Regions from separate parts of the Actinomadura sp. NPDC048021 genome, predicted to be linked through region 1. Evidence: riboswitches for the same ligand, from Rfam matches in the RefSeq annotation. Region 1 holds a riboswitch; the other holds the start of a gene.
The links. A riboswitch is a leader RNA that binds a small molecule or an ion and turns the genes downstream of it on or off. The one in region 1 is predicted to bind S-adenosylmethionine.
Positions count from the first base shown of each region.

Region 2: another riboswitch for S-adenosylmethionine. It lies ahead of AB0C87_RS20200 (aminotransferase class V-fold PLP-dependent enzyme); the one in region 1 lies ahead of thrC (threonine synthase).

Region 1 covers NZ_JBEZJQ010000045.1:4,237-10,287, reverse strand. The annotation lists gene AB0C87_RS41335 (sulfotransferase) at 1-82, shown strand, start outside; gene AB0C87_RS41330 (trehalose-6-phosphate synthase) at 147-1,640, opposite strand; gene AB0C87_RS41325 (cation diffusion facilitator family transporter) at 1,761-2,696, shown strand; SAM riboswitch class I at 2,791-2,931, shown strand; gene thrC (threonine synthase) at 2,948-4,192, shown strand; gene AB0C87_RS41315 (MoaD/ThiS family protein) at 4,208-4,486, shown strand; gene AB0C87_RS41310 (hypothetical protein) at 4,783-5,790, shown strand.
Region 2 covers NZ_JBEZJQ010000011.1:178,020-184,070, forward strand. The annotation lists gene AB0C87_RS20195 (SseB family protein) at 1-2,191, opposite strand, end outside; gene AB0C87_RS20200 (aminotransferase class V-fold PLP-dependent enzyme) at 2,303-3,562, opposite strand; SAM riboswitch class IV at 3,605-3,720, opposite strand; gene AB0C87_RS20205 (hypothetical protein) at 3,770-4,144, shown strand; gene AB0C87_RS20210 (transglycosylase domain-containing protein) at 4,161-6,051, opposite strand, start outside.

The DNA of each region.
Region 1 (6,051 bases):
CGAGCGGTGGAGGCAGCACCACGAGCCGAACCCCGTCGAGTGCCTCCTCACCGCCGAGCAGTCCGCCGGCAGCGCCCCCTGACCGGACCCGCGGCGTGTTGCCCTGACGCCCGCAGAGCAGCACGCCGCTCCCTTTCCGCGGGGAGCTAGTCCAGCGCGGCGAGCTGGTCGGCGAACCAGCGCTGCGGGGGCAGGGCGGTCGCGGCGTCGGCGAGGCGGGCGCAGCGTTCGGCCCGCCGGGCGCGCGGCATCAGGAGGGCCTGGCGCAGGGCCTCGGCCGTCTGCGAGACGTCGTAGGGATTGACCACCAGCGCGTCCTCGGACAGCTCCGCCGCCGCGCCCGCCTCTCGCGACAGCACGAGCGCGCAGCCGTGCCGCGACAGGACGGGCCCTTCCTTGGCGACCAGGTTCATCCCGTCCCGGATCGGGTTGACGAGCAGGACGTCGGCCAGGCCGTAGGCGGCGAGGGAACGCGGGTAGTCGTCGTTCACCTGGAGGATCAGCGGGTCCCAGTCAGCGGTGCCGAACTCGTCGGTGATCTGCCCGGCCATGCGCTGGACGGCCGCGGTGTACTCCCGGTACTCGGGCAGGTCGTAGCGGGACGGGTAGGCGAACGCGAGGTGCACGACGCGTCCGCGCCACTCGGGATGGTTGACGAGCATCTCCCGGTACGCGGCGAGCCCGCGCACGATGTTCTTGGACAGCTCCGTCCGGTCGATCCGCACGATGAGCCGGCGGTCGCCCACCTGCTCGCGCAGCGCGCGGGCCCTCTCGACGACGTCCGGTTCGGCGGCGCGCCTGCGCAGCGCCGCCCCGTCCACGCCGAGACCGTGCACGCCCACGCGCGTGGTGTGGCCCGAGCAGGAGACGGTGCGGGCCACGCGGTCGACGCGCGCGCCAGGCAGCAGCTCGCAGCAGTCGAGGAAGGCCGACGCCCACCGCTCCGTGAGGAAGCCGGCGTGGTCGGCGCCCAGGATGCCGAGAAGGACTCGCGCGCCGATGTCGTCCGGGAGCAGCCGGAAGTACTCCGGCGGCGCCCAGGGCGTGTGGGAGAAGTGCACGATCTTCAGGTCGGGGCGCCGGTCGCGCAGCATCCGCGGAGCCAGCGACAGGTGGTAGTCCTGGATCGCCGCCTTCGCGCCCTGGGCGGCGTCGCGTGCGAGGGCGTCCGCGAAGGCCGCGTTGTACGCCTCGTAGGACTGCCAGTCCCGCCGGGCGCGGGCGTCGAAGTGCGGGCTGCGCGGCGTGTCGTACAACAGGTGGTGGACGAACCACAGCGTCGAGTTGGCGACGCCGTTGTAGGCGCGGTCGAACGTGGCCGCCGGGATGTCGAGCATGCGCACCGCCGCCCCGCCGGTCTCGTACCCGGCGAGGTCGAGGCGGCCGTCCGGGGAACGGCGCGACGCCGTGCGGTCGGCCTCGCCGAGGCTCGCGCACACCCAGAGCACGTCCGCTCCCGTCGAGGACGGCTCCCGCGCCGACTCGGCCGGACGCGGCGGGCCGGGGTCGCGCGGGGCGCCCGTCACGGCGGCGAGGCCCGACACGAGACCGCCGCCCCCGCGCCGCATGGTGAGCCCGCCGTCGTCCGACAGCGAGAACGACACCGGACCCCGGTTCGAGGCCACCAGCACTTGGCTCATACGGGAAGGGTCTCAGTTGCGGCCGAGGCGCATCAAAGTGACCCGCGAGGTGGCCGGCATCGCCCGCCCTTGTGTCCGTTCCGCCCGATTAGTCATCCGCCCAGGGGGTATCCGGCGGCAATGAGCAAGTCCGAGACGACGAAAACCGTGCTCGTCGCCGGTGCCGCGAACCTCATCCTCGCGATCACGAAGCTGTTCGCCGGCCTGCTGGCCGGGTCCAGCGCCATGCTCGCGGAGAGCGCGCACTCGGTGGCGGACACCCTCAATCAGGGCTTCCTCTACACCTCGCTCCGGCGCAGCGAGCGGCCCCCCGACCGGCGCCACCCCTTCGGATACGGCAACGAGCGGTACGTGTGGTCGCTGCTCGCCGCGTTCGGCATCTTCGTGGCCGGCGCCGGATTCTCGATCTTCGAGGGCATCCTGACCATGACCGGTCACGGCGGCGGCGGGACGACGGTGTGGCTCGCCTACGCCGTCCTCGGCCTCGGCGCGGTGCTGGAGGGGACGTCCTGGATCCGCGCCTTCTACCAGGCCAAGAAGGAGACGCGCGACAGCGACCGCGACCTGGTCGAGCATGTCCGCAAGTCGCCCGACGTGACGTTCAAGACCGCGCTGTTCGAGGACACCGCGGCGATGATCGGCCTCGCGCTCGCCGCCGGCGGCCTCGCGATGCGCCAGATCACCGGGTCGGAGTTCTGGGACGGGCTCGCGTCCGTCCTCATCGGGATCCTCCTGGTCGTCCTCGCCTTCTCGATCGGCCGGGAGAGCATGGGCCTGCTCATCGGCCAGGCGGCCGACCCCGCCGAGCAGCGCGAGATCCGCGCCGAGATCTGCGGCGCGCCCGGCGTGACCGGCGTGGACGAACTGCTCACCATGCACTTCGGCCCCGAGCAGATCCTCGTCGCCGCGAAGGTGCACTTCTCCGACGACATCAGCGCCGACGAGGCCGAGGACGTCGCCGGCGAGATCGACCGGCGGCTCCGCGAGCGCGTCCCGACCGTCCGGCACGTGTTCCTCGACCCGACCCAACGGGTGATCAAGACACCCGCCGGGTAACGTCTCAATCGCTGGACCCGCCTGTCTGGCATCCGGTCAGTTCATGTAAAGTCACGCATACGAGTTCAAAGCTCGTAGATCGACAACTTCATAACGCTCATCCAGAGGGGTGGAGGGACCGGCCCTGCGAAGCCCCGGCAACCACCTGGCTGCGGCGCGTCGCGATCCTGCGAGGCCGGCCGGGAGATGGTGCCAACTCCGGCCTGCGACCAAGGTGGCGCAGGGAAGATGGGGAGAAAGGCCTCGCCCTCATGGCACTCACGCCTGCCACAGACCTCGGACCGGCTACCGCTCTCGTCTGCCGCGAATGCGGCTCGTCCCGCGACCTCGGGCCCTACTACGCCTGTGAAGAGTGTTTCGGCCCCCTGGAGATCGCCTACGACTTCGACGGCGTCACCCGGGAGTCCATCGAGTCCGGGCCGCGCAACATCTGGCGCTACCGCGGGCTGCTGCCCGTCCCGTCCAACGTCGCCGACACCCCGAACACCGAGCCGGGCCTGACCCGCCTCGTCCGCGCCGACAACCTCGCGGAGAGCCTCGGCCTGCAGAGCCTGTGGGTGAAGGACGACAGCGGCAACCCGACCCACTCGTTCAAGGACCGCGTCGTGGCCGTGGCGCTCGCCGCCGCCCGCGAGCTGGGGTTCAAGGTGCTGGCCTGCCCGTCCACCGGGAACCTCGCCAACGCCGTCGCCGCCGCGGCGGCCCGCGCCGGGATCCGCAGCGCGGTGTTCGTCCCGTCGAACCTGGAGTCCCAGAAGATCATCACGACGGCCGTGTACGGCGGGACGTTCGTGACGGTCGACGGCAACTACGACGACGTCAACCGGCTCGCGTCCGAGATCGCGGGCGAGCAGGACGACTGGGCGTTCGTCAACGTCAACGTCCGCCCCTACTACGCCGAGGGCTCCAAGACGCTCGGCTACGAGATCGCCGAGCAGCTCGGCTGGCGGCTGCCCGACCAGGTCGTCGTGCCGGTCGCGTCCGGCTCCCAGCTCACCAAGATCGACAAGGCGTTCCAGGAGCTCATCAAGCTGGGCCTGGTGGAGGAGAAGCCGTACCGCGTCTTCGGCGCCCAGGCCTCCGGGTGCGACCCGGTCGCCGCCGCGTTCAAGGCGGGCCACGACGTCGTCCGCCCGGTGAAGCCCGACACGATCGCCAAGTCCCTCGCCATCGGCAACCCGGCCGACGGCCCCTACGTCCTGGACGTGGCCCGCCGCACCGGCGGCGCCGTCGAGGACGTCACCGACGAGCAGGTCGTCGAGGGGATCCGGCTCCTGGCCCGCACCGAGGGGATCTTCGGTGAGACGGCCGGCGGCGTCACCGTCGCGACCCTGCGCAAGCTCATCGAGGCCGGTGCCCTCGACCCGGGCGCCGAGACCGTGATCATCAACTCCGGGGACGGCCTGAAGACCCTGGACGCCGTCGCCCCGGTCGTCGCGCCGTCGGCGAACATCGCCCCGTCCCTGGAGGCGTTCCGCGCCGCGGGCCTCGCCTGAGAACGAAGGAGCAGCATGAGCAGCGTGTCCGTCCGTATCCCGACGATCCTGCGGACCTACACCGGTGGCGAGTCCGAGGTGAAGGCCGAGGGCGCGACCCTGCGCGCGGTCGTCGCCGACCTCGAGGCCAGCTACTCCGGCATCTCCGCCCGCATCCTGGACGGCGCGGGCAAGATCCGCCGTTTCGTGAACGTCTACGTCGGGGACGAGGACGTCCGTTTCGCCGAGGGACTCGACACCCCGACGCCCGAGGGCGCCCAGATCTCCATCATCCCCGCGGTGGCGGGCGGCTGACGTCCGTCTCGTCCGCGAGGCCCCGGCACGTCCACCGTGCCGGGGCTTTTCCTTTCACATCTGGCCGATTCCCCCTTCTCCGGAACGCGATTGCCCGGTGGATGCTGGATTGGGCAACTGTTCTTCCCGTCCGGCCAAACGCGCATGGAACAAGTTTTAGCGAGCGCCAGTTTCGCGACTTGATCTTGGTCACCGCCTCTCCGTCACTTGGGTTTCTCGCTGGCCGCGTCCTGGAAGATTGAACCCGGAGTGGCGCTCCCTGGGGCGCCGAACGGCATACGAGAGTGAGGAAAGGCATGAAGCGCATTTTGCGCACGATGGCCGTGACCGGCATAACGATGGGAGCGGCCGTCCTCGCGGCTCCCTCGGCCATGGCCGACATCAACTTCTACGCGGTGGAGAAGGCGTACGTGGGGCACAACGGGCCCTCGTACATCAGTGAGAAGGGTCCGGGCGATCTGATCTACACCGACATCACCAAGTCGCCCAAGGCCGCGCCGGTGATCGGGAACAAGCCGGTGAAGACCGGTGACATCACCACGAAGCTCCACGGCGGGAAGCACAACACGGCCGTCACCGGCGTCGAGGGCTCCGAGCAGGAGGCCACCAAGGTCGCGCTCGCCAAGGCGGCCGAGCACCAGGCCGCCGAGCAGCAGGCGGCTCCTCAGCAGGCCGCCCCGCAGCAGGAGTCGCTGCAGGCCGCGCCGGAGCAGGGCGCCGAGCAGGCCGCTCCGCAGCAGGAGGCTGCTCCGCAGCAGGAGGCGCAGCAGGCGGCTCCGCAGCAGGGTGAGCAGCAGGCCGCCCCGCAGCAGAACGCCGAGCAGGCCGCTCCGCAGCAGGACGCGCAGCAGGCCGCTCAGCAGCAGGGCGAGCAGCAGGCGGCTCCGCAGCAGGAGGCGGAGCAGGCTGCTCCGCAGCAGGACGCGCAGCAGGCCGCGCCGGAGCAGGGTGCCGAGCAGGCCGCCCCGCAGCAGGAGGCCCAGCAGGCCGCGCCGGAGCAGCAGGCCGACGCCAACGCTCCGCAGGCCGGACAGCGGCTGGCCACCACGGGGGACCGCCCCGGGCCGGTGCACGTCCACGCGGCCGAGAAGGCGATCGTCGGCCAGAACGGCGACGTCGCCAACATCGAGAACGGCTCGGGCGACGCGATCTTCACGAACCTCAGCGGATCGCCCCGCTCGAACGTCTACGCCGGCAACAGCGCGACGATGACCGGGCCCATCACCAGCCACATCCACGGCGGGAAGCACAACACCGTGATCAACGCGGTCGAGGGCCCCGAGCAGGAGTCCACCAAGCGGTGAACCGCGGTTCCTAGCAGGACACCGAAGCACCACGGCCGCTCCGGCCCGGTCACGCATCGACGCCGGAGCGGCCGCCCAATGTCCGGACCCGTTTGCGGCGGCCCTTTGCCCGGGACCGAAAGAACATCCTCACCATTCGCCATACTCCATGAAAGCGGCCCTAACGGGCCGTGGTGATTCCCGGTGCACCGGGCCGCCGCAAACGTCGTCGCACCGACAGAACAGGCACCAATGGTCCGTGACGAAAAAATCCGCGGCAAA
Region 2 (6,051 bases), on a different contig from region 1:
CGTCTGGCGCGCCCGATCCGGTGCTGAGCGGTTCGGTGCTCTGAGACACGACTCTGGGGAGACCAGGCTCTACGGCCCCGCCGGACGGGTTAGGCGCGCCCGGTCCGTTCCCTGGCGTCGCGGGGTTCTGGGAGGAGGTTTCCGGAAGGCTCGGCTCCGGGACGCCGCCGGACGTGTCGGAAGGGGTTGTGCTCGGTGCGGCCGTGTAGGGACGGCCCGCGTCGTCTGGCAGGCCGGGCTTGGCGTCGAGGGGCCCGCTGTTCTCAGGCGCGGGCCCGGGAACGCCCGGCTCTGCTGTGCCGCCAGGCGGGGTGGGGGTGCCGGCGTCACCTGGCGCGGCACTGAGGGGACCGGTGTTCTGGGACGCGGGTGGCGGGAGGCCGGGCTCCGCGAAGCCGCCGGTGGGGCTGGTCGTTCCGCGCGCGTCTCCGAGAGGGGCGCCCGCGTCTTCCGGCACGGCCGGTCCGGGGCCCGGGGGGTCCGGCTCCGCGACCTCGCCGGACGGGCTGGGCGCGGCCGCTGGCTCAAGGCCGGGCATGTGGCCCGGGTCGACGGCGGTGCTGGACGGGTCCGCGAGGCGGCGGGCCGCTTCTCCCGGAACGCCGGGCAGGGGAGCGCGGGGTTCGTCGGCCGGGCGGGGAGCGGGCGCCTCGCCGAAGTGCGCGGGGGCCGGGGGCACGGCTTCGGGAAGGCCGGGCTGCGCGGGGCCGCCGGGCGCTCCGGCGTGGTGGCGGCCCGGTTCCACGGGCGCGGGGACGGCGGGCTCGTCCGGCACGGGCGGGCCCGCGTGGCGGCCCGGGCCGGACGCGGCGGGGTCGGCCGGGACGGCGGGGGCGACCGGCACCGAGGGCGCGGCCGGGGGCGGCGGCGTCGCGGCGGACGGGGGAGCGGGCGGGCCGCTGAGGGTGCGGACCTGCTCGCCCGGCATGGACGCGTCGATGGGCGTGCCCGGGTTGAGGACGAGCGTCCACGAGGCGTCCGGCCAGGCGGTGACCATCTCCAGCAGGCTCGGCATGATGAAGCGCGACGTGCCGATCGCCTCGTTCATCCACCTCAGCGACGTGAAGATCTGGATCGACGTCCGGCCGTGGACGCGGACGGGGCGCCACGGGAAGTCGGGGTCACCGGGGACGATGCCCCACGGGGTCTCGGCGTCCACGGGGACGAGCACCTGGGCGCCGAGAATGATCTTGAAGAAGGTCTCGGTGTCGCGGCGGCGGGCCGCGTCGAAGAGGCGCTGCTCGATGTCGTTCTGGGGCTCGAAGCGGTCCGTCATCCGCTGGGCGGCGCGCTGGTCGGCCCAGGTGGCGAGGCCGGGGAGCTGCTGCGCGAGGACGGTGCCGCCCGCGGGCGAGCCGGAGTTGATGGCGAGGAGCCAGTCGGGGTCCGGCCAGTAGCGCAGCACCACGGTGAACGGCAGCGCGATGTGCTCGGTGCCGGGCCCGGACGCCTCGGCCAGCCGCTCCGGCGAGGTGAAGACCGGGACGACGGTGGAGCCGTCGACCTCACGGGTCTGCCACGGGAAGCCGGGACGGCCCGGACGGAGCGAGAAGTCCATGTCGTCCGGGACGGGCAGCAGCACGTCGGTGGCCGCCAGCGTCTGCAGGAACAGGTCGTGGTCGTTGTTCGCGGCGGCCCGCAGCAGCTCGCGCTCGACGTCGTTGGCCGGCTGGAACTCCGGGCGCGGCGCCTCGCGGGGCAGCTCGCGGTGCTGGTCGCGCAGCTCCTCCCACGGCGGGGACGCGCGGCCGACCTGCGGGGGGCGGCCGTCGCCGTCGGCGACCTGCCGGACGAACCAGGACGGCAGCCGCGCCTCGATCGGCAGCGCGGCGGGGACGCCGCGCGCGGGAACGTCGACGGCGAGCCACCAGCGGTCGTCCGGCCAGGTCTCGGCGATGTCGCCGAACCGCACCGTCATGAAGTGCTGGTAGGACGGCCCGAGGCACGCCCGCATCGCCGCCGCCGACGTGTAGGCCAGGACGTGGATCCGGCCGTCCTCCTCCTGGGTGGGCCACGACGGCTGCGCCTCCCCCGCGAGGACGCCGTCCACCAGGTCGGGCGGGACGGGAACGACGAGGTCGGCGTCCCCGAGGAGGCGGAAGTAGCTCTCCTGGTCGCCGGCCCGTACGGTCTCCTGCAGTCGGTGCTCCAGTTCCGACGTGGGTCGCCACGCGTCGGCCACGGTCGCCACCCCCTGTTTCTAGCGTGCTCGTCCCCGCGCGACTGCCTACGCTACATGGGCGAACAGGACCAAAGAGCATAATCATCTGACTGCGCGCGGGAGTTCGCAGGTCAGAGGCTGTCAGCGCGCAGTCAACGCGGCGAGGGCGGCGAGGAGCCGGTCGATGTGCTCCTCCTCCGTCCCGATGCCGATGCTCGCGCGGACGGCGCTCCGGTCCTCGCCCAGCAGGTGCCGGACGAAGGGGTGGGCGCAGAACTTCCCGTCGCGGACGCCGATGCCATGCTCGTCGGACAGCGTAAGCGCCACGTCCCGCGCGTTCCAGCCGTCCACGGTGAACGACACGATCCCGACGCGCGGCGCCCGCTCGCCCCACAGCGTCAGCTCCCTGACGTGGGGGAGCGCCGCGAGTCCCGACCGCAGCCGTTCCACCAGCGCCTCCTCCCGGACGACCAGGTCGTCCCAGGCCGGGGTCAGCGTCTCGCACGCGGCGGCCAGCGCGAGGGCGCCGAGGACGTTCGGGGAGCCCGCCTCGTGCCGCTGCTCAGCGGAGGGCGCCCACCGGGTCGTCTCCCCGACCGAGGCGCTGGCGCCACCGCCCCTGAGGTAGGGCTCGGCGGCGCGCAGCCAGTCGGCGCGCCCGGCGAGCACGCCCGCACCGAACGGCGCGTACAGCTTGTGCCCCGAGAACGCGACGTAGTCGAGGCCGAGCGCGGTCATGTCCAGGGGGCGGTGCGGGACGAGCTGCGCCGCGTCGACCGCGATGCGGGCGCCGTTGCGGTGCGCGACGTGCGCGAGCTCCTCGATCGGCCACAGCTCGCCGGTGACGTTGGACGCGGCGGTGACGACGAGCAGCCGCGACCCGATCGGGCACGCGCGCAGCGCGCGGTCGGCGGCCGACAGCGCCTCGGCCGGGGTGGCGGGCGCCGGGAGGCGCACGGCGCGCTTCCACGGCAGCAGCGACGCGTGGTGCTCGCTCTCGAAGACGACGACGCTCGTCCCGGCCGGGACGGCGTGCGCGAGCAGGTTCATCGAGTCGGTGGTGTTGCGCGTGAAGATCACGGCCGCGCGCCGCCACGCGCCGAGGAACGACCGCACGGTCTCCCGCGCGTCCTCGTAGGCGGACGTCGTGACCTGCGACGCGTACCCCGCGCCGCGGTGCACGCTGCTGTAGTACGGCAGCGCGCGGGCGACGGCCTCGTGCACCGCCTCCAGACAGGGCGCGCTGGCCGCGTAGTCGAAGTTGGCGTAGGGGACGCGGCGGCCGTCCCGCACCGGGACCGGGACGTCCGCTCCGATGACGCGGGGAATCGGGCGAACCCGGACCCCCTCCGGGCGCGTCACAGCAGGCGTGATGGGGGAGCGGGCGAGCAGCGTGGGCATGCCTGGACCTTCCGGGGTCAGGGACCCCGGGATGCCGGCCGGGATCCGCGCTTGCCGGAACGCGGTGCGCGTCCGGCCAGGTCCTCACCCGGGGCACCCCATCGCGGACGAAGGGTTGCCGGCCAGCAAGCCGGGGCTTCGCGCTGGCGCTCATGACCTCATGCGGAAGTATATGCGGAGTCGAACGGGGATCAAGGGGAGGGTGCGATGCGGTACCGGGTGGTTCGGACGCTGGCCGGCGGCGCGCTGGTGCTCGGCGCCCTCAGCGGGTGCGGGGCGCTGGGCGGCGGCAACTCCGCCCAGGTGTGCACCGACACGAAGAAGGCGTTCCAGCAGTACGTCACCCAGGTGCGGAGCGTTCCGGCGGCCGAGCCCGCGCAGTGGCGGCAGGCCACCGAGCAGCTCGCCGGACGCGTCGACGGGCTCGCGAAGCAGGCCGACGACGCCGACCTGGGCAAGGCGCTGAAGGCGGAGGCGGGCAGGCTCCGCGAGGCCGCGCCTGGGGTCGGCGACGGCGACGTCTCCCGGCTCGACAGCGTGATCAGGGAGACGCCGGCCGTCATCGGCAAGGCCTGCGACTGAGGGGCCGCGGGGGCGGCTACCCGCCGGTCCCGCCCAGCGGTCCGCCGCCGGTTCCGCCGTTGGGGTCGCCGCCCGGTCCGCCGCCCGGATCGCCGCCCGGTCCGCCACCGGGGTCGCCCCCGCCGGGATCCTGCGGCGGGATGATGGTCGGCAGGTCGGTGGGGGGCGTCGGAAGGTCGGGCTGCTCCGTGGACGGCGGCGGCCGGACCGGGCCGCGCGTGTCCGGCGGCTGCGGGCCGCTCGGGGGAGTGTCCTGCGTCGGGCCGCCCCAGCCGCTGCCGGGGGTCATCGACGGCTCCCCGAACGAGTCGGGCTCGTAGCCCTTGATGTTCACCGCGTCCGCCATGTACGAGCGCCAGATCTGGGCCGGGAGCTGCCCGCCGTACGCGCCGTACCCGGGGATGTTCAGCGGCTTGCCGTCGCTGCGGAACATCGCGACCGTCGTCGCCATCTGCGGGATGAACCCGTTGAACCAGATCGCGCGGCCCTCGTCGGTGGTGCCCGTCTTCCCGGCGACGTCGCGGCCGTCGGGCAGCTGCGCGCCGGTGCCGGTGCCGCCCTGCACGACCTTCTGCAGGGCGTAGGTGGCGTCGCGGGCGACCTGCTGGCTGAACGCCCGCTCGCCCTTCTCGGTGAACGTGCGCTTGTGGTTCTCGTTGTCGGTGACCGACTTCACCACGAACGGCGTCCGGTGCACGCCCTCGGAGGCGAACGTCGAGTACACGCTGGCCTGCTCGACGGGGTGCAGCGACACGATGCCGAGCGGGAACGTGGCGGCGTCCCGCTGCTCGGGATTCATCCGCGCCGCCGGGATGCCCATCTTCTCGGCCATCGCGGCGATCTTCTTGTTGCCGATGTCCTGGCCGAGGTTGACGTAGGCCGTGTTGATCGAGTGCTCGGTGGCGGTCACGAGGTTGACCGTCCCGAAGTTCTCGTTGCTGTCGTTGTGGATGGACGCGCCGTGGAAGTACTGCGGGGAGCTGCCGTCGTAACTGGTGGACAGCGTCTTCCCGTCGTCCAGCGCGGCCGCCAGCGCGATCGGCTTGAACCCCGACCCGGCCTGCGCCCAGTCGCCGAAGGCGCTGCTCAGCGCCTCCTCCAGGTAGCCGCGGCCACCGTAGAAGGCGACCACCTGCCCGGTCTTCGGGTCGACCGACACCACGCCGGTGCGGATCTTCTTGCTCATCCCGTTCGGGGCGTTGTTCGCGACGGCCTGCTTCATCGCGTCCATCAGCCGCTTGTCGAACGTCGTGGTGATCTTCAGCCCGCTGCGGTTGATCTCGTCCTCGCTGTAGCCGCGGCGCTCGGTGAGCTCCTTCTTGGCCACGTTCACCATGTAGCCGCGCTGGCCCTTGAGGACGTCGGTGATCTTCTCCTTGCCGGGGGCCGGGAAGGTCAGCGAGGCCGCCTCGGACTGGGTGAGCGCTCCGTCCCGGACCATGTTGCCGAGGATCGCGCGCCAGCGCTGCTCGGAGTAGGCGCGGCGGGGGCCGGTCGGGTCGGCGAAGTTGCTCGGCTGCTGGATCGCGGCGGCGAGGTAGGCGCCCTCCGCCGGCGTCAGCTTCGAGACGTCCTTGTCGTAGTAGGCGTGCGCGGCCGCCTGCACGCCGTAGGCGTCGCGGCCGAAGTAGATGGTGTTGAGGTACTGCTCGAGGATCCAGTCCTTGTCCTTCTCCCGGCCCACCTTCAAGGAGACCATGATCTCCTTGAGCTTGCGGGTGACCGAGCGGTCCTTGCCGATGCCGCCGTAGTAGTTGCGGACCATCTGCTGCGTGATCGTCGAGCCGCCCTGCAGCTGCTTGCCGGTGGCGGTGGACCACAGCGCCCGCGCCGTGCCCTGGACCGACACCCCGGGGTCGTCGTAGAAGCTGCGGTTCTCCGCGGCGATCACCGCGGCCCGGGTGCTC